Regions from separate parts of the Shewanella oncorhynchi genome, predicted to be linked through region 3. Evidence: predicted binding sites of a transcription regulator. Region 3 holds the regulator's gene; each other region holds the start of a gene.
What was found. Region 3 encodes LexA, which represses DNA repair genes until DNA is damaged. Its sites were predicted from a motif close to TACTGTATNNNNATACAGTA; they were not measured.
Positions count from the first base shown of each region.

Region 1: the regulator LexA is predicted to act here: its motif matches at 3,765-3,784, upstream of dinG (ATP-dependent DNA helicase DinG).
Region 2: the regulator LexA is predicted to act here: its motif matches at 3,217-3,236, upstream of recA (recombinase RecA).
Region 4: the regulator LexA is predicted to act here: its motif matches at 2,213-2,232, upstream of dinB (DNA polymerase IV).

Region 1 is NZ_CP132914.1:3,149,227-3,154,724, forward strand. It holds gene RA178_RS14240 (porin) at 1-1,000, opposite strand, end outside; gene RA178_RS14245 (DNA polymerase II) at 1,223-3,670, opposite strand; gene dinG (ATP-dependent DNA helicase DinG) at 3,808-5,498, shown strand, end outside.
Region 2 is NZ_CP132914.1:1,361,726-1,367,223, forward strand. It holds gene rpoS (RNA polymerase sigma factor RpoS) at 1-238, shown strand, start outside; gene mutS (DNA mismatch repair protein MutS) at 371-2,941, opposite strand; gene recA (recombinase RecA) at 3,344-4,411, shown strand; gene RA178_RS06115 (regulatory protein RecX) at 4,429-4,899, shown strand; gene alaS (alanine--tRNA ligase) at 5,219-5,498, shown strand, end outside.
Region 3 is NZ_CP132914.1:4,838,466-4,843,963, forward strand. It holds gene plsB (glycerol-3-phosphate 1-O-acyltransferase PlsB) at 1-845, opposite strand, end outside; gene lexA (transcriptional repressor LexA) at 1,006-1,626, shown strand; gene RA178_RS21295 (cell division inhibitor SulA) at 1,623-2,135, shown strand; gene coxB (cytochrome c oxidase subunit II) at 2,539-4,071, shown strand; gene ctaD (cytochrome c oxidase subunit I) at 4,081-5,498, shown strand, end outside.
Region 4 is NZ_CP132914.1:3,876,777-3,882,274, forward strand. It holds gene RA178_RS17285 (DMT family transporter) at 1-76, opposite strand, end outside; gene RA178_RS17290 (LysR family transcriptional regulator) at 169-1,068, shown strand; gene dinB (DNA polymerase IV) at 1,113-2,189, opposite strand; gene bfr (bacterioferritin) at 2,393-2,860, opposite strand; gene bfr (bacterioferritin) at 2,870-3,343, opposite strand; gene nqrM ((Na+)-NQR maturation NqrM) at 3,597-3,821, opposite strand; gene RA178_RS17315 (FAD:protein FMN transferase) at 3,837-4,883, opposite strand; gene nqrF (NADH:ubiquinone reductase (Na(+)-transporting) subunit F) at 4,982-5,498, opposite strand, start outside.

The sequences.
Region 1 (5,498 bases), 1.7 Mb from region 3:
TGACGTAGTCTTTACCGGCATCAAGCACGTTGTAAGAAATGAATGGGCGTAATCCATTGTCAAACTTGTAAGAAACTAAACTTTCAATACCATAGGCGTCTTTAATCAAACGACCAATATTGTCTGTGTCATGATTTTCTTGTCTGTTAACGTTTGCAGCAGCGTATAAGCCATTGCTATCGAAGTTACCCCAAGTGATACCCGCACCGTAGATAAGATCAACCGCTGTGGTTTGTTCGCCGTTACCAAAACTCACATCAAACTCACCGCGGTTAACACCCGCAGTTAAGGTCAGCATATCAGTGGCTTTATAAGTCAGCGCGCCACCATAAGTATAATTGTATTCTACTTGTTGAGCCGCTTTATCACCACTTTCCCAGTTCGCTTGACACTGAGCTTGTGAAATATCATCCGTTGTATCACAAGTATAGAAGCTGCTGTTTTTCAACTGTGCTTGAACTGCAAAGCTTACATCGCCAAATGCATTGCGATATTGAACTGTTTTATCACCACGACCAACACCGTTTACCGCGCCATCATCTTTATTATAAGTGTAAACACCTGCAGTGTTACCGTCCCACACAAAACCATAGTTAGTGTTGTAAACGACATCGTACCAAGCGCCCCACTGCTTACCAATAGTCAGTGTTCCATAAGTGTCATGGGACAGACCAGCGTAACCTAAACGGTTATAAAAGAACTCTTCTTGAACAGATTCGAAGCGATTGTTATAGACGATGTCGCTACTACCTACAGGGTTCACACCCCATTCCAATTTAGCAAATGCTTTCCAACCGTCAGTCAACTCACGATTAAAACCAAAATTAATGCGAGATGCGCCGTTAACAACCTCTGTTTCCCCTTGAGTGTTGATCACGCGTGCATCAATAAAACCACCGATTTCTACGGCATTTTTATTATCTTTATAGATCTCGATAGCTGAGACTGATGGAACTAAAAAAATTGCTGCAAGCGCAGTTGCTACTAACGTCTTGTTCATTTGGTGCTTAACCTTTTTTGTTTATGTTCTGTCAACGTCATTCCGTTGTTATATTTCCTTACAATTTCCTCTTAAAGGGTAGCAAACTTTCAATATTCCCTCAAAGCTAAACCTAAAGAATATGTCGATTAACATCACAAAAACAAACCAGTTAACCTCTACAAAACAGGTCAAAACGCTACATTCGCCACCCTGCGCAACACATAAAGAACATTAAAAACACTATATTAACAGTAACTGCTTTGACGCAATATCCATGTAGTTTAGTTTCATTATCGAAAAAACAGGCTCGGCAATAGGGCCAATTTGCTTATCAATGTAGTATTGGTAATCAATTGGTGACGTTCTGTACAGTAAGGATTCCGGTCCATTTACAGTAATCAGATAATCAATCTGCGCCCCACGCTTGCCAAAAGAGGCATCTCCTGTTAAGTCGCATAATTGTTGAGCGACTTTAACATGGGGAGAAGATTTAGCCGTGTAATCTTCAATATTGCGTCGCATACGTTTGCGAAATACCAAATCATCATCCAACTCGCCATCAAGCAGCTTTTCAAACACACTGGCCAAATAAACACTGATATCCCTTTGGTTAAACATCCGTTCATAGAGTGACTCTTGAACTTTGCGCGCTAAAGGGCTCCAATCACTGCGCACTTGCTCCATACCTTTAAAAGTAAGCTCAAGTTCATCGCTCGCATTACGCCACGCGCCAACATAACGTTTTTTACTGCCTTCTAACGACCCTCTTAAGGTCGGCATAAAAAACTGCTCATAGTGGCGTTCAAACTGTAACTCGAGAAAACTCTCAACTTGATGATCTTCACCGATCTTAGCCTGCCACTTAGCATTAATTTCCCGCGCCAGAGTGTTACCTAAGGCGTTAATGTCTGAGAGATCTGGCTCGCTGCCAAGCCAGACAAAGGTCGAATCCGTATCGCCGTAAATCACTTGATAGCCCATCTCTTCTATCCATGTGCGGGTTTGTTTCATGATTTGATGGCCACGCATAGTGATCGAACTTGCTAACTTTGCATCATGGAAAACACAACCTTGAGAACCTAAAACCCCATACAACGAGTTCATGATAATTTTTATCGCTTGGGATAAAGGCGCATTGTGCTCACTTTTGGCCTTTTCGCGCTGCTCAGATAATGTTTGGATAAGCTTAGGTAAAATGGGCTGTTGCCGACTGAAACGCCCACCGAGAAACCCCGCAACACATTCAGACTCGGGCAATCGCAAACCTTCAATTAATCCCTTAGGGTCAATCAAAAAAGTACGAATAATGGAGGGATATAGACTTTTAAAATCGAACACTAAAATATGCTTATAAAGTCCCGGCACAGAATCCATCACGTAGCCGCCAGGACTTTCAATGCCATCACTGGCAGGCTCTGCAGGAGCGACATAACCCGCTCGATGTAAATGCGGTAAATACAAATGATTAAACGCCGCCACCGAAGCCCCTACTCGCCCAAGTTCTAAACCTGTCAGTTCGGCACGCGCGAGGGCAAAATCCCACAATTGAGTGTGAGTAAAAATATCCCACACTAGGCGGCTATCGGTAAGATTGTAATGCGCTAAGGCTTGTTTATCGGTCTTAAACAGCTGGTCAATTTCTTCAACGCGATTATCGACGTTATGAATGGCCTTGCCTTCACCCAATAATTGCCGCGACACAAATTCCAACGAGAACCGCTCAAAATGATAGAAAGCGGCTTTGAGCCAATCGATACCATCGAGTACCACACGGCCCGGTAAAACTAAGGTTTCTGGCCGAAATTTATTATCGACTTTCCACTCAAGCTTTGCCCCTCCGCGGCCAATGGTGAGCGGAATACGGTGTAATAATGCCCGGCGTGACAAGAGTGCGAGGTCAAAACTCACCACTGACCAACCTATGACAAAGTCAGGATCAAACTCATGGAACCACGCGATTAATCGATGAATGAGTGCAGCCTCATCGGCCACCCATTCAATATATTCGAGAGAGTTTGATTCAGCCTCACCCACCATAATCACTTTTTCATAAGTCTGCTTGAGACTGTCTTGCTCTTCGTCTCGGCCACTGTATTGACCATATAGTGCAACTGAATAGAGTAAACCTTCAAAGCTGCATTCAAAATCCAGTGAAATACAGCGGAAATGTACAGCCGTTAAAGGGGCAATACTCTTAGCCCGCTCGGCGATAAACACGGGCAGCGAGTTAGCCTCAAGACTGTCGCTAGTCGGCGCGTGTATGTTACTCGTCGCAGAGAAATGCCCTAAAAATGCCACATCCAGCGCCACAAACCGCTCGATTAAATAACGCTGTTCGGGGCGAATGTCGGCTTCAAATAAAGGGATATCGGCATCTTTAGCGATGCGCTGTAAGGTACGTAAACTATTGCTAGATTTAGCATAAACACCACTAACCGCGCCGCCTTTAAAGCTTTTGAGCGCTAACGGTACAAACCGCAATGCTTGACCCGGCGTTTGCAACTGCAAAGCAGTGACATCAGTTTGATGACAAAAACAAATGTGTTCAGTGCCTTGCACTTCCACCAGCACAGGGCCTTGGGCGGTAGCCAGATAATACTGCAACACTAAACTCCCATGACGATGAATCGCATGGCGTGTTAAGACTCGACCTTGTACACTAACGGCCGCGGTAGCCTCTGACTTCATCGCATGGGTTCCCAAATCGCATAGCTAGTCAATTTAGATGGTTCCTCAATTTAAATGCCGCCAAATGGCAGAAAAGTTTCTTAGGCTATGCAATCACTGTTATTATGTACAGCATTAATTCGATAAAGTAGTGACGCATGTTACCTGACAATGTAAAAACCCAGATCCGCGCCATCTATAAGGATATCGCTACCGCCTTGCCTAATTTTAGGCCGCGCCGCGAACAAAACTATATGGTGGCGGAAATCTCTAAGACCCTCGCCGGCGACTATGACAAAGATAGACGCATCATAGTGGTCGAAGCAGGGACTGGGATCGGTAAATCATTGTCTTATATTCTCGGTACCATCCCACTGGCACTAGCGAGCAAGAAAAAAGTCTGTATCGCCACCGCGACCGTCGCCCTGCAAGAACAATTACTGCATAAAGACTTGCCCTTCTTCCTTGAGCAATCCGGCTTAAATTTCCGCTTTGGCCTAGTCAAAGGTCGACAACGTTATGTGTGTCTATCGAAACTGGCGATGCTCATCGGTGACGACAACAGTACACAAATGGCCATGTGGCAAACTAAGCCTGACAATAGCCAAGTGGCTATGATGCATGGCCTGTTAAAAGACTATAACGAAGGTCGCTGGAACGGCGAAATCGACACCTTAGCCGTGCCGCTGCCCGATCACCTGTGGCAACAAATCGCCTGCGACAAACACAGCTGTCATCGCCAAGTCGCCAGCCACAGAAATTGCCCGTTCCATAAGGCCCGTGAAGATGTTGATACCTGGGACGTGCTCATCGCCAACCACAGCTTGTTATTTGCCGATTTAGAATTAGGTGGCGGCGTGATTTTGCCCGATCCCGAAGACGTGTTTTATGTTATCGACGAGGCACATCACTTACCCATTGTGGCGCGGGACTTCTCCAGTGCACAGGCCACGCTTAGGGGCGCCTGCGACTGGCTCGAAAAAATTGGCAAAACCTGCGCTAAGTTACAAAACCAAATAAAAAGCAACAATATCATTGCCCCCGCGCAAGCGATGCAAGATCATTTAGGCGATCTTATCAGCCAGCTCAATCAAGTGGCCCACTATTGCGATACCCAGACCAAACACTTTGCCAATCCTGAAAACCGTCTGCGTTTTGAGCACGGCAAACTACCAGAGTCATTACTCATTCTCGCCGAAAACCTTGCTGTGACCTCTAATCTTGCCCTCAAACAGTTTAATAAAATGCTGTCACTGCTGGCCGAGGCGATTAAAGATGGCGATATTCCTAAACATCAATCCGAAGCGCTATTGGCCGAAACCGGATTTATGCTGCAAAGGCTCGAAAACCTGCAGAAACTGTGGAGGATGATGGCCAAGGAAGATAAGCACAAAGGCGCACCTATGGCGCGCTGGGTCGAACTCATCACAGGTAAACAAGTGGATTATCTGTTTAGCGCCTCGCCGATTGAAGTCGGTTTTATGCTGGAATCCATGCTGTGGCAAAAGGCCGCAGGCGTAGTCTTATGTAGCGCCACGCTGCGCGCACTCAATAACTTTGACCATTTCGTGCATCAAGTTGGGTTGTCACTCAATGATGGCAGTCGTTATTTAGCCTTACAATCGCCCTTCGATTACCCCAATAATGCGACACTTTATTTACCCAAAATGCGCACTGAGCCGACGGATGATGCCTATACGGCTGAACTTGCCGAACAAATCATCACCCTTATTGAAGGCGAAATGGCAACCTTAGTGCTATTCGCCTCCTACTGGCAGATGGAAAAAGTGGTTGAATTACTTGAAGGTAAACTCACCACTGAGCTACTTATCCAAGGCAATGCGCCACG
Region 2 (5,498 bases), 1.6 Mb from region 3:
TGAAGACATCTCTAACTCGGTGGTGAAATGGCTTAACGAGTTGAACACAAAACAAAGAGAAGTATTAGCCCGTCGTTTTGGTTTGTTAGGTTATGAACCTTCTACGCTTGAAGATGTGGGGGCTGAAATTGGTTTAACCCGTGAACGTGTTCGTCAAATCCAAGTGGAAGCATTAAAACGCTTACGTGATTTATTGGGTTCTCAAGGTTTATCTGTTGAAGCTTTATTTAGAAACTAATATCGGTCTTCTGGTGCCTTTCAGAGAAGCTATCCAGAAAATGTACTTAGTGTGAGATCACGTCATAAAGTAAAACGCCCACTATAGAGTGGGCGTTGTTATTTTTAGGCTTTTATTTAGATCACCTGATGTCTAGCTCAAGCGTTTCAGTTCATAGAGCAAATCAAGCGCCTGTTTTGGCGTTAAGTTATCGGGATTAATGCTACTTAATTTAGTCAAAGCTGGATTTTCAACCGGTTCAGGTAAAGCGAGTAAGCTTTGAATGGGCGTCCTCGTTCCTTCTGGTTGGTGATCGCGACTCTCCAATTGCTGCAATTTATGTTTCGCTGCTTTAATCACTTTGTTTGGCACGCCGGCAAGCGCCGCAACTTGTAAGCCGTAGCTTTTACTGGCGGCGCCTTCTTGTACTGCATGCATAAAGGCGATGGTATCATCGTGCTCTATGGCATCAAGGTGCACATTGTAAACACCTGCCATTAAGTCAGGTAATTGAGTTAGCTCAAAATAATGGGTGGCGAATAGGGTCATAGCCCCGACTTGCTGGGCTAAATACTCTGCTGCCGACCAAGCTAGCGATAAACCATCATAGGTGGATGTTCCACGGCCGATTTCATCCATTAACACTAAACTACTGGCAGTGGCATTGTGCAGAATGTTGGCAGTTTCAGTCATTTCTACCATAAAGGTTGAGCGGCCAGAGGCCAGATCGTCTGATGCGCCAATACGGGTAAATATACGATCAATCGGGCCAATCAGGGCGCGATCTGCTGGCACAAAACAACCAATATGGGCCATCAGCGTAATCAAGGCGACTTGACGCATATAGGTCGATTTACCGCCCATGTTAGGTCCAGTCACAATCAACATACGTCTTTGATTGTGCAAGGTCACTGGGTTAGCGATAAACGGCGTTTGGCTAACACGCTCCACCACTGGATGGCGACCTGCGTCTATTTGTACGCCGATATCTTGGCTCAGCTCTGGACAAGTGTAGCCTAAGGTTTCGGCACGCTCGGCAAAGTTACTCAGTACATCAAGCTCAGCCGCTGCTCTAGCAAAAGCCTGTAATTCATGTAATTTCGGCAGAATAAGATCGAATAACTGTTCCCATAACTGCTTTTCGAGTGCCAGCGCTTTACCTTGGCTCGAGAGGACTTTTTCTTCGTATTCCTTAAGTTCGGGCGTGATATAACGCTCCATATTCTTAAGTGTTTGGCGTCGTTGATAATTGAGCGGTACTTGTGAGGATTGCAGGCGGCTTACTTCGATGTAATAGCCGTGTACGCGGTTATAGCCGACTTTAAGTGTATTGATGCCAGTACGTTCTTTTTCTCTGGCTTCAAGTTGTACTAAGTAATCACTCGCTCCTTCGCTCAGACCGCGCCATTCATCTAGTTCGCTGTTGTAGCCTTCACGGATCACCCCGCCATCGCGGATAAGCATAGGTGGATTATCGACTATCGCGCGCTCAAGTAGGGCTTGCTCAGCGGGGAACTCGCCTAAGTGTTGACGCAATTGAGTCGTGTGCGGCGCGCTCAGTGTACTTAAACTCTGTTGTAATTCAGGCAATAAGCCCAGAGCTTGACGTAAACGTGCAAAGTCCCTTGGACGGGCAGTGCGCAGGGCTAACCTTGCCATGATACGTTCGATATCGCCAAGTGCCTTTAACTGCTCATGCAAACCTTCGTGGGCTGCGGTATCGAGGAGTTCAGTCACCGCCTGTTGGCGCGCCTTAATTTGCTTAGGATCTCGCAGAGGCTGATGGATCCAGCGTTGTAACATACGACTGCCCATAGGCGTTGCCGTGTTATCTAATACTGCGGCTAAGGTATTATCGCGGCCACCGGCAAGGTTTTGAGTGAGTTCTAGATTTCGGCGAGTTGCCGCATCGAGTACTATGCTATCGGTTTGATTGAAGCGGATAATGGCATTGATATGGGGCAGTGCCGTGCGCTGTGTGTCTTTGACATATTGCATCAAGCAACCCGCAGCTTGCAGTGATAAACGTGCATCTGCGATACCAAAACCATGTAAGTCTTTAGTGCCGAACTGGGCCAGTAGTAACTTGATACTCGTATCGTAATCAAATTCCCATTCAGGGCGACGACGTTTACCTTTAAAACCGTTAAGTAGACCTAGTTCGCCAAAGTCTTCACTGTAGAGGATTTCAACGGGATTAGTGCGTTGCAATTCCGCTTCTAATGACTCTCGCGTGTCGAGCTCTGCAATCACAAAACGTCCGGATGAAACATCTAATGTGGCATAACCAAAACCGACTTTACCTTGATAAACCGCGGCTAACAGATTGTCTTGGCGTTCTTGTAGCAACGCTTCGTCGGTTAAGGTGCCTGGTGTGACAATTCGCACCACTTTACGTTCTACGGGCCCTTTAGATGTAGCGGGATCGCCAATCTGTTCGCAAATCGCAACTGATTGACCAATTTGAACTAATTTTGCAAGATAGCCTTCCACAGCATGGTAAGGAAGTCCCGCCATCGGAATAGGATCGCCACCACTTTTACCGCGCGCAGTGAGTGAAATGCCTAATAGCTCAGAAGCGCGTTTAGCATCGTCATAAAACAACTCGTAGAAGTCACCCATGCGATAAAACAGCAACATATCGTGATGTTCTGCTTTCATCGTCAAGTACTGACGCATCATAGGAGTATGTTTTTCTAAATCATCGGTATCAATTACATTCATTAAATCGTTATCGTCCGTTGTGACTGCCTAAAGGCGATACAGTTTGTGTGGTTAAGGGTGATTAAGCGCTATGGAAGCGGAAGACTGCTGTACAATTTTCAGCTAAAAAGACCACGCAAAATTTGTTGCGCCAATCTTAGCAATAATTTAGCGAAAATTGAGCCCTTAACGATGGATATTGATCAAAGGGAGCTATTATCTGATTTGATATTCGCTAAAACCTTGGTCATATTAAAAATCCTATCAGCTAAAAATAATTCAGTCACAGGTCTTGATACTGTATGATTGTACAGTATACTAGTCAGCAGAATTAAGACAAAAAGCGCGGCTTTTTGAATTACCCGTTTGTAAATTGAATATCACTTTTGACAGCTTAATGCTTGTCTTGATGAGGGAACAGGAATGAAGGTCGATCCAAATAAAGAGAAAGCACTTGCTGCGGTATTGATCCAAATTGAGAAACAATTTGGTAAAGGCTCCATCATGAAGCTGGGCGAAGATCGCTCTATGGATGTTGAGACCATTTCTACCGGTTCTCTGTCTCTGGACGTTGCTTTAGGTGCTGGCGGTTTGCCAATGGGTCGTATCGTTGAGATCTATGGTCCTGAATCATCAGGTAAAACAACACTGACTTTAGAAGTGATTGCGGCAGCGCAACGTGAAGGCAAAACCTGTGCCTTTATCGATGCAGAGCATGCACTAGACCCTATTTATGCTAAAAAATTGGGCGTAGATATTGATAACCTGCTGTGTTCACAACCGGATACCGGCGAGCAAGCGCTTGAGATTTGTGATGCTTTAACTCGTTCAGGCGCTGTTGACGTTATCGTAGTCGACTCCGTGGCGGCATTAACACCTAAAGCTGAAATCGAAGGCGAAATTGGTGATTCTCACATGGGCCTAGCGGCGCGTATGATGAGCCAAGCCATGCGTAAACTTGCGGGTAACTTAAAGCAATCTAACACCTTACTTATCTTCATCAACCAAATCCGGATGAAGATTGGTGTGATGTTCGGTAACCCAGAAACTACAACCGGTGGTAACGCGCTGAAGTTTTATGCTTCTGTTCGTTTAGACATTCGCCGCACTGGTGCCATTAAAGACGGCGATGAAGTGGTCGGTAACGAAACTCGCGTTAAAGTGGTGAAAAACAAGGTTGCAGCGCCGTTTAAGCAGGCTGAGTTCCAAATCCTTTATGGCCAAGGTATTAACCGTACTGGTGAGTTAGTAGACTTAGGCGTAGCCCATAAGTTGATTGAAAAAGCGGGCGCTTGGTACAGCTATAAAGGTGATAAAATCGGCCAAGGTCGTGCTAATGCTGGCAAATATCTGACTGAAAACCCAGCTATTGCTGCTGAAATTGACAAGACGCTACGTGAGTTGCTTTTGAGCAATCCTAGTGCCTTGGCTGCCAAAGCTGATGATAGCATTGAGGATAATATTGATTTAGAGACAGGCGAAGTATTCTGAGTCAGTCAGCCCATCAAATTGCGGTCGCGCTGTTAGCGCGCCGCGATTATTCCCGTTTACAAATCCGCGATAAATTGCTCGAAAAAGGTTTCGAACTTAACGATATCGAACCTGTACTCGATGCTTGCGAATCCTCCGGTTTTATTAATGATGCTCGCTATGCCGAACTATTGGTGCGTAGCCACATCAGTCGAGGCCACGGTGCAATACGCATCCGCCAAGCAATCGCACAGAAAGGCTTATCTAAAGACTGTATTGAAGCCGCTTTGGTTAATTGTGATTGTGACTGGTTTGAGCTAGCAAAAGATAAAGCCACCAAGAAATACGGTGTACCTCGCGTAACAGAAGTGAAGGGCTCTAAAGCTCGGGATCTCATCGCAAAGGAAAAGGCCAAACGAGTGCGTTTTTTAATGGGCCAAGGCTTTAGCTACGATCAAATCACTTACGCACTAGATTCAGATCCCAATGATCTCGATGAAGATTATTAAATTTGAAGCTAATACTGTAAAAGCTCATTTAAATATCATCAATGGGTATTGTCAATTTCATACTTCACATTAGACTCACTTGCCTAAATATTGTCCGTGCCGCGATAAACTTACGCCGTCTTTATTTGTGCTTTATCCTGTCGTTTTGCTTCTAGTGACTCTGGTGTGGGCGATTCACGCTAAAATATTAAATTCCTGATGTGTATATCACCAATCAAGACTGGTCGTCCTTCCTTAGTCTGCTTATAATGCTGGGCAAATAGAAATACGGCTAGCCTAAGGCGTAGCTGGTAATGCTTACCCAATTCAGGATGATTTCATGTATCAAACTACAGCAGAGCTCAGAAGCGCTTTCCTCGAATTTTTCCGCAGCAATGGTCATCAAGTTGTGGACAGTAGTTCATTAGTGCCAGGCAACGATCCCACACTTTTATTTACCAATGCAGGCATGAACCAGTTCAAGGACGTGTTTCTTGGCATGGACAAACGCAATTATACGCGTGCGACCACTGCTCAACGTTGTGTACGCGCAGGTGGTAAACATAACGATTTGGATAACGTTGGCTACACAGCACGTCATCACACCTTTTTCGAAATGC
Region 3 (5,498 bases):
TAAAGCTTGTTCCACAGCCAAGTTAAAAAACGCTCGGCAATACGCACTAAACTGTCTGAGTAATCGGCAGCGATTTCATCGAGATACTCAATAGCCGTCTCGCGCGCTTGGGTCTCAGAAATCTTTTTACTAGCGGCCTCTTCTTGAATCGCTTTGCGCAGCGACTCAGATTTGAGTAACGAATGAAACAGTGCTTGGCGGTTTGGCAGCACAGGCCCTGTCATTACCTTACGTTGACGACGGAAATGCACGCGCGCAACCCGTGCTAACTTATGGGCAATCCCCATGTCGGTGCCATGTTCGTCAGCCATGTAACGCAGGGATACGGCATTCGAAAACTGCACGAAGTTATGTCGACCTAAGAACAGAATCATCAAGCACTTGCGTAGCCAAGTCGGGTTTTCCCGCTCAAATACGGCCGCCTTCATAGTGTCGTCTTCTTTCCCTGGCGTGCGACCCCAATACAAGCTCACGGGCACCAGTTGAATATCCAATTCAGGACGTTCCTTATGCACGGCTAACAAACGCATAAAGCATTCGAGGAAAGGCTCATTACCAGCACGTTCGCCAAACAGTGGCTTACGTCCTTGAAGACAGACAACCCGAGGCGCAGTCACACCATTAGCCACTAGAGGCTCATAAGGGCTTGGTAAACCTAACTTAGCCGTTATTTCGCTCAAAGCAGCTATGTCACTGAGAGATTCTGTTTTCATCACATAAACAAGGGGTCTGGAAGCATCCAGATTCAGATCGGCAAAGGGATCCTGAGGTACCACAATAGTGTGCACTAAGTGTTTTTGGATCCAACGTAATGATTTCAACCAAAGAGAGTCGTGTTTAGGCATTATTCTTATGCAATTAAGTGCGTTTACTAGCCCGATAGAATACCAGACTATAGGTAATATTCGCTAATTCTCTCCAACATAGCTAAAAAGTGGTTAATACTTGCGCTGCAAATAATACTGTATATACTAACAGTAACTGTATAGAAAAACAGGAAACACCATGAGACCTTTGACGCCACGCCAAGCTGAAATTTTAGAGCTAATTAAACGAAATATTGCCGATACTGGCATGCCACCCACTCGGGCAGAAATCGCAACCCGTTTAGGTTTTAAGAGCGCCAATGCGGCTGAAGAACACCTTAAAGCGTTGGCGAAAAAGGGCTGCATTGAGATCATGCCAGGCACATCTCGGGGCATTCGTCTACCTGCGGAAATCGAAGATTTGACTGAAACAGGTTTACCGCTCATCGGCCAAGTGGCCGCGGGTGAACCTATCCTCGCCCAAGAACATGTTGAACAGTACTACCAAGTCGACCCAAGCATGTTCCATCCCGCCGCCGATTTTTTACTGCGAGTAAAAGGCGACAGCATGAAAAATATCGGCATTCTCGAAGGTGATTTGCTGGCAGTTCATAAAGTAGAACAAGCTAGAAATGGTCAAGTGGTTGTCGCTAGAGTCGATGACGATGTCACTGTTAAACGTTTCGAAAAAAAAGGTAATGTGGTCTATCTACATGCCGAAAATGAAGATTACTCCCCGATTAAAGTGGATTTAGGCTTCCAAAGTTTAACAATTGAAGGACTCGCCGTCGGTGTGATCCGTAATGGAGATTGGCTATGAATAAACTACTTGGCAATGCCCCCCGCCATCCGGGCTTGTGGCTCGATGAAGTCCGTGATGCCGACTATGACTGGCACCATGCGCCTATCGCCTGTATGCCAACCAAGACTCAAGGTCGCCAAGAATTAATTCATCTGAGTGCACAACTCGCTCAGTTAAGCCAACAGGGCCGTTGGTTAGTGCTCATCAACCCTCCAAGTATTGGCTACAAGCAAATGCTCGCCAGCGCAGGTGTGCGTATGGATAGAGTTTTGCTGGTACATGCTAAAGATGAAGTCGAAACCCTGTGGGCGATGGAAAAAGCCCTGACAAGTGGTACGTCCAGTGCAGTCATTACTTGGACTCAATCATTGGATGCGCGGGATAATCGACGCCTACAAATCGTGGCTAAAAGTGCCAGAGCTATGGGCATAGTGCTTGAAGACGTAAACAGTCACTTACATGCAGACGTACGTATTGAGCAAGGCAATCTCTTCGGTCAGCAATCTTTTTTTAGCGCTGTACACTAAATATTCATTTAATTTTTTACCTTGAAAGCCGCCTCACCTATGAATGTGAGGCTTTTTTTTGGCAATTTTTCAGATAATTAGATAAATAAGTGATCTTGATCAATATTTAAACAGCAAGTATGGTTGGTTAAGTTGGTGATGATATATCACCCACCGTGGTCAATGAATCGAGTATTTATCGAACTCGAAGCGCCACTAAAAATAGAGAACAGATTTATTTCAGCAGTATGTGCCAGCGTGGCTAATTACCAGCAGTAACAATACTTGATTAAAAGTAACAGCCGCCAACGCACGTTGAAGTCAAAAAAGCTTTTTTGGGAACTGAAGAGTTTGCATAGAGTTGAGACTTACTGTGTTGCTCTTCTTTGTAGTTGCTATTCGCAATTGGCAGAGGAGAAGTCTTGTGAAGCAATTGTTGTATTGTTTACTCGTGGTGCTTTTCGCACCACCGTTGACCGCCGCGGACATGCGGTTCAACATGACCCCTGGCGTGACCGAGATCAGTGGCAAGGTTTATCACTTGCACATGACCATCTTGTATATCTGCTGCGCAATAGGCCTAGTGGTCTTTGGCGTCATGATTTACGCCATGATCAACCACAGAAAATCCAAAGGCGCTGTCGCGTCCCACTTTCACGAAAGCACTAAAGTTGAAATCGCTTGGACGATTCTGCCATTTATCATTTTGATCTTAATGGCGATTCCAGCGACAAAAACTTTAATCGCAATGGAAGATCCCAGCAACGCCGATCTCACCGTAAAAGTCACGGGTTCCCAATGGAAATGGCATTACAGCTATTTCGATCAAGATATTGATTTTTATAGCATACTGACAACACCCAGAGCACAAATCGAAGGCACCGAAACCAAGGGTGAAAACTATCTATTGGAAGTCGATAAACCGCTCGTTCTACCGATAAACCGCAAAATCCGCTTTCTGATGACTTCAGAGGATGTCATCCATTCTTGGTGGGTGCCCGCCTTTGCCATTAAGAAAGATGCCAATCCAGGATTTATCAATGAGGCCTGGACTCGCATCGACAAACCCGGCATTTACCGTGGTCAATGCGCCGAGCTCTGCGGTAAAGACCATGGTTTTATGCCTATCGTAGTACAAGCGTTACCCGAAGCCGAGTTTGAGGCTTGGGTCACAGAGCAGAAACAAGCCGCAGGTGCTGCGGCTGAAGCCGCTCAAGCCGCTTTATCACAAACCCTAAGTAAAGAAGAGTTGATGACTCAAGGTGAACAAGTTTACCTAGGGCACTGCGCAGCCTGCCACCAGCCCAATGGCGAAGGGTTGCAAGGCGTATTTCCGCACCTTAAAGGTAGCCCGATTGCAACGGGACCACTCAGCGGCCACCTTGAAATCGTGCTCAACGGTAAAACGGGTACTGCCATGCAAGCGTTTAGTAAGCAATTGACCGCACAAGAAATCGCGGCAGTGACTACCTACGAGCGTAATGCTTGGGGCAATAATACTGGCGATGCAGTGCAAGCCAAAGACGTCAACGAGTACATGAACGGCAATTCTGCACAAACATCCGCCGCGGTACCAAGCAGTACAACCCCGACACCCGCACCTGCAGACGTCTCAGCTGCAGTCGATCCCGCAAGCCTCCCCACACTCAGCCATGACGCCCTCATGGCCGAAGGTGAAACTGTCTACGCGACCTTCTGTGCTGCCTGCCATCAAGTGACAGGTGCAGGAATACCACCCGCCTTCCCCGCGCTAGTGGGTAGTGCTATCGCCATTGGACCAGTCGCCAATCACATCGATATTGTGATGCTCGGTAAAACAGGCACGGCTATGCAGGCATTTGGCAAACAGCTTAGCCCACAGCAACTTGCAGCAGTCATTACCTATGAACGCAATGCTTGGGGCAACAATACCGGCGATACAGTGCAACCTGCTGATATCGCAAGTCATGGACAGTAGGGGATAATGATGAGCACAACGACTCAAGATCAAACCGCAGCCCATGATGACCATCATCATGGTGCGCCAAAGGGCATCATGCGCTGGCTGCTAACCACCAACCATAAAGACATAGGTACTTTGTATTTATGGTTCAGCTTCATTATGTTCTTAACTGGTGGCGCTATGGCCATGGTGATCCGCGCTGAACTCTTTCAACCTGGATTACAATTGGTCGAACCCAACTTTTTCAACCAAATGACAACTGTTCATGGGTTGATCATGGTATTCGGCGCGGTAATGCCGGCCTTTACAGGGCTAGCTAACTGGCTGATCCCTATGATGATAGGGGCGCCCGATATGGCGCTGCCACGGATGAATAACTGGAGTTTTTGGATACTCCCCTTCGCCTTTACTATCCTTCTCAGTTCGCTATTTATGGAAGGTGGCGGACCTAACTTTGGTTGGACCTTCTACGCGCCACTGTCTACCACTTATAGTCCAGATAGCACGGCGCTCTTTGTATTTTCTATTCACATCATGGGGATAAGTTCGATCATGGGCGCAATCAACGTGATTGTGACCATAGTGAATTTACGCGCGCCAGGCATGACATGGATGAAGTTACCATTGTTTGTGTGGACTTGGCTTATCACGGCATTCCTACTGATCGCGGTTATGCCCGTACTCGCGGGCGCTGTGACTATGGTGCTGACCGATAAGTTTTTCGGCACGAGTTTCTTCGATGCGGCTGGCGGCGGCGATCCTGTGATGTTCCAGCATATTTTCTGGTTCTTCGGCCACCCTGAAGTTTACATCATGATCTTGCCGTCCTTTGGCATCATCTCTGCCATAGTCCCAGCCTTCAGTCGTAAACCCTTATTTGGCTATGCATCCATGGTTTATGCTACGGCTAGTATTGCAATTCTGTCGTTCCTCGTGTGGGCGCACCATATGTTCACCACAGGTATGCCAGTGTTTGCCGAGCTGTTTTTCATGTATTGCACTATGTTGATTGCAGTGCCAACTGGAGTGAAAGTGTTTAACTGGGTTGCCACTATGTGGCGCGGCTCACTCAGTTTCGAAACGCCCATGCTGTTTGCTGTAGCCTTTATCATACTCTTCACTATTGGCGGTTTTTCGGGATTAATGCTCGCCATTACACCCGCCGACTTCCAGTACCACGATACTTATTTTGTTGTGGCACATTTCCATTATGTACTCGTAACTGGTGCGATTTTCTCCATCATGGCAGCGGCCTATTACTGGCTACCTAAGTGGACGGGACACATGTACAACGAACGACTGGGACAATGGCATTTCTGGTGCTCGGTGATTTCAGTCAATGTGCTATTTTTCCCGATGCATTTCCTTGGGCTGGCAGGAATGCCAAGGCGTATCCCTGACTACTCGATTCAATTTGCCGATGTTAATCAAATCGTCTCGAT
Region 4 (5,498 bases), 960 kb from region 3:
TCGGAAACACACTGCCCCAGCTAAAAACGCAAATCAGTAGACAAACGAATGTCATGTAAGGTGTATGGGATTTCATATCGGCCTCTAGGGAGGTAATTGGGATTGAGCTTAGTTTATAAGTTTCATATATTATTAAAATACACAATATTGAGAGCTTAAATTCCAAATATGAAACTTAATTATTCCTTAGACGATATGCGCTTATTTTGGGTGGTGGCACAGCAAGGGAGTTTTAAGCTCGCGGCGCAGCATTTAGGCATTCCACCTTCAACCTTAAGCCGTCGAATCAATCTGTTAGAACAATCCTTAGGTCTGCGTTTACTGCACAGAGACGCCCATAAAGTCAACCTTACCGCCACAGGTCAGCGGTATCTCGAACGCTGCGGCCCGCTGTTTATCGAGTTAAACCAGGTATCTGGTGAGTTGCATGCGGATAAACATCAAGCGGTTGGCAAACTGCGGATCTCGGCGCCCATCAATACAACCTATCGCTGGCTAGGTGAATCACTCAACGCCTTTCAACGGCATTATCCCAATATCGACATCGATTTAAGCCTGTCGAACATGAATATCGATGTCAGTGAAAACGCCATCGATATCGCCTTTCGAGTGGGCGAACCTAAAGATCCCGATTGGATTGCAAGGCCACTTACCACGATTAGCTTTGTACTTTGCACCAGCACATCAGCAACGCAGTGGCATGCGCTGCAATCCATTGAAGAGCTGGATCAGCATCCGGTTATCATCGCCAAGCCCACAAAAACGTGGCGTTTACAGCACAATAGCACAGGGCAAAATGTCGAGTTTGAACCAAGGGGGAATATCAAATTAGCCGTCGATGATATGGCGATTGCCTGTCAGGCCGTGGTGGCGGGGCTTGGGATTGGACTCATACCCATCAGCATGGCGAGTGAACAGATACGAAGTGGCAAACTCATTCAAATACTGCCCGAGTGGCAAGGTATTCCGCGCACCGCCTACTTGATGTATCGCGATCGAGACAACCTGCCCTTACGGGTCAGACTGTTAATTGATTTTATGTTGGCGAATCCACCCGAGGCTTATTGAGCCAATGCAGGCATGAGTCTGCGGCTTATCAACTCAATAAACGGCTAGAGTGCTAAATCCAGCTGAGTCTGGCCGTTTAAGCTTGTGGTGACGACAAGAGTAGAATCGGTAAGGCCGACCGAAATACCCAATAGACGAATGCCACGGCCTTCTTGCCTTTCCATAGCCTGTGCGAGTAGCTCATAGAACATTACAATCGAGACTTCATCGCTGCGGTGCTCAATTGTAGTCTGCTTGAAATCGTTAAACTTAAGTTTGACCACCTGTTTATGTATTTTGCGTTCCTTAGCACTGCGACTTAAACGCAACGACAGTTCTTGGATCAAACTCGGCATCACCTGCTGGCACTGCTCTAAGCTATAAATATCCTTTGCTAATGTGGTTTCAACCCCCACTGATTTGCGCTCTCTGTCGGCAGAAATCCCCCGTTCATCTATGCCTTGGGAACGCTCAATCAACACACCACCAAACTTACCGAATCGCGCTAAGAGCTCAGGTTTAGAATAAGCTTGCACATCACCACAGGTATTGAGCCCGAGCGAAGAGAGCTTTTCTGCGGTGACTTTACCAACACCGGGAATTTTACGCAGCGATAAGGTCTTAACAAACTCAGAAAGCGTCTCTGGCGTAATGACATATTGGCCGTTTGGCTTGTTCAGATCCGAGGCGACCTTAGCTAAAAATTTTACTGGCGCGATACCCGCCGATGCGGTTAAACCCGTTTCGGCTAAGATATCGCGACGAATCGCTTGGGCAATCAAGGTCGCTGAGCCCTTATATTGCTGGCACTCACTCACATCCAAATAAGCTTCATCTAAGGAAAGCGGCTCAATTAATTGGGTATAGCGAGAAAATATTTCACGAATTTGTAGCGACACTTCTTTGTAAACCTGCATCCGGCCTGGTACTAAAATCAGCTCAGGGCACAACTTAAAGGCATAAGCCGTTGCCATTGCTGAACGTACACCGAATTTACGTGCCTCGTAACTGCAAGTACTGATAACACCGCGACGGTCGCTACTGCCACCCACGGCTAAAGGCTTGCCACGGTACTCAGGAAAGTCGCGCATTTCCACTGCAGCAAAATAGCAGTCCATATCGATATGAATAATTTTTCGCACGTTGAATTCCTCCAACGCCAAAATACTGTATATAAAAACAGTAATCAAGTATTCCTGATAGATTTGGGGCCAATAAGATGTGGCCTAGCGCTGAAAAAGAGAACAAGACAAGTGTGAGGAACAACAGACATGCTTAATAACTGAGTTTCCTAGGCCATTACACTCAGTGGCCTAGGTATTTACTCAACCTAACAATCTAAGGCTCACATCTTAGTTTGCAGGTAGTTTTGCAGCCCAACACGGTCGATAAGCCCAAGTTGTTTTTCGAGCCAATACATATGGTCAGACTCTGTATCGTCGAGTAATACTTCAAGGATTTCGCGGGTCTGGTAATCTTGCTTCTGCTCACACAGTGCAATCACTTTGCGCAAATCGTCCGCGACCTTGTATTCATAGGCAAGATCATTACGTAGCATCTCTTCTACATCTTTACCTATGTTCAATGCCTCACGGGCGGCAACATTGGGTGTACCTTCGAGGAATAAAATGCGCTGCACTAATTTGGCTGCATGGGCTTTCTCATCATCTGACTCATGAGCGATACGCTCATAGAGTTCATTCAGGCCCCAATCTTCGTACATATGGGCATGGACAAAATACTGATCCATTGCCGAGAGTTCTCCCGTTAGGAGTCGATTTAACGCATCGATGACGTCTTTATCGCCTTTCATATCCCGCTCCTATTGGTCGCTAATTTGCGATTGTAGATAATTTTGAATACCGGTTAGCGTAATGAGCTCTTGCTGCGACTCGAGCCAATCTAAATGCTCTTCCTCATCTTCGAGAATGTCTTCCAGCAGATCGCGGCTCACATAGTCTTGCTCGGTTTCACACAGGCTAATGGCATCACGCAGCAATGTAAGCTGCTCTTGCACCATGGCCAGATCGCAGTCGAGCATTTCTTGGCTATGTTCACCAATGCGAAGTTTCTCGAGTTGCTGCAGATTTGGCAGGCCTTCCAAAAACAGTACGCGCTCGATGAGCTTATCGGCGTGCTTCATATCTTGGATGGATTTTTTGTATTCGACGTGATTTAGCTTCTCAAGGCCCCAGTGCTTAAACATGCGGGCATGGAGAAAATATTGATTGATGGCGGTCAACTCACAGGTAAGCACCCGATTCAGTTGCCCAACCACTTTAGGATGACCTTTCATAAGTTACTATCCTTGGTATGCGTGAAAAGATTGATCTAAATCAAGCTTCTAGCCTAGTACAATTCAGCAGCCAACTCAAATTATCTTTATATTTCACCCACTTAATGATGAAAAGCATTCTCATTCCTGCTTAGATTAACTTGCTATCCCACTCTAATCCCAAGGATAAATCTCAAATGATTAACCCGTGTAAGAAAATACGAGGCAAAAAAATAGCCCCCTAAATCGGAGGCTATGATCGAATCAAGACTATTTAGATAATGCGGTCTTTCGTTAACTTCTCACGACGCGCTTCTTCAGCGGCCATACGACGTTTACGTTTGTCACAAGGGTCATCACAATCACACGCTTTTTCAATCCCTAGAACACCTAAACCGCCACAACTTCCTTCAACGGCTTTGCGCTTGATAAGATAACCAATCGACATGAGCAAAAAGAAGACTAACAAGATCACAAATGCCGCGATAAAAGAGGTCATGGTTTACTCCAAAAACTAAATAAGGAAAGGCTTGAAGGCGTCGCTGTAATAGACCTTAAATCCGTCGCCTTGCTTTTCGATTAGCATTATCGCCAAGTGTTCCTTCTTGGCAAGCTCCAATGATGCTTCTGTGCCCAAAACCATCATGGCCGTCGCAAAACCGTCGGCCGTCATACAATTTTGATGCAATACCGTCACGGATGCTAACTTATGATTTATCGGTAAACCAGTACGCGGATCGATTATATGCGTAAAACGTTGGCCGTCTTCTTCATAATAATTACGATAATCACCAGAGGTCGCCATCGCCATAGTACCAGGTGCAATAACCTGCTGTACGGCTTCAGAGCCATCATTGGTCGGTTGCTCTATAGCAACACGCCAAGAGCTTCCATCACCTTTGGCACCTTTGATACTCAGTTCGCCACCGATTTCGACTAAATACCCTGTCGCGTGGTATTTATCAAGAATGGAAGCGATCTTATCAACCCCAAATCCCTTCGCAATTGATGATAAATCTACATATAAATGGGTGTTGTGCTTACTTAGACGGTTGCCTTCAATGGAAAGTTCACTAATCCCTGTTTTGGCTTTAGCCGCATCAATATCAGCCTGTGTCGGAACTTTCGTTGGACGCTTATCAGGTCCAAAACCCCACAGATTAACTAAAGGACCTAAGGTAATATCAAGTGCCTTATCCGTCACTTGATATAAACGTATTCCCTCTTGCACCACTTTTATGGTATCCGGTGAGACTTCAACACTTTGCTCCAATGGCAATTGGTTGAAACGGGATAATTCTGAATTAGGCCGATAGGTCGACATCTGGTCATTGACTAGCTCAAGGGCTAAATCAATCTCCGCTTGAAGTAACTGCGCCGTCGGCATCTGCTCATTCGGGACGACTTTAATGTGATAAGTCGTGCCCATAGTGCTGCCGGCCAACGAAATGACTTCGTTTTGCTTTGAACAGGCTGAAACAAAAAAGGCCAGTCCCACGAGGACTAGCCAGTTAAATGAATGCTTTAGTGCTGAGGTATTGATCTTTAAGGTCTGAAACATAGTGACCTACTACTCTTATTTGGGCCCTTAAATGCAAAAGTTGCAGATGAAAGGTTAACCTCAACATCTGCAACTTTTCTATCTAGGACTAATGAACATTAGCCGCCGAAGTCATCCAACAGGATGTTTTCGTCTTCGACACCAAGATTTTTCAACATACCAATTACGGCAGCGTTCATCATTGGAGGTCCACACATGTAGAACTCACAATCTTCTGGAGCATCATGGTTTTTCAGATAGTTTTCATACAATACGTTATGAATAAAACCTGTGTAACCATCCCAGTTGTCCTCTGGTTGAGGATCTGAAAGTGCCACATGCCATACGAAGTTATCATTCTCAGCCACTAGGCCGTCGAAATCTTCTACGTAGAACATTTCACGCTTAGAACGTGCACCGTACCAGAAGCTCATCTTACGTTTAGACTGAAGACGCTTCAGTTGGTCGAAGATATGTGAACGCATTGGCGCCATACCCGCACCACCGCCGATAAACACCATTTCTGCATCGGTATCTTTCGCGAAGAATTCACCGAATGGGCCAGAAATTGTCACTTTATCGCCCGCTTTTAAGCTCCAAATGTAAGATGACATCTTACCGCAAGGCAGAGTCAAG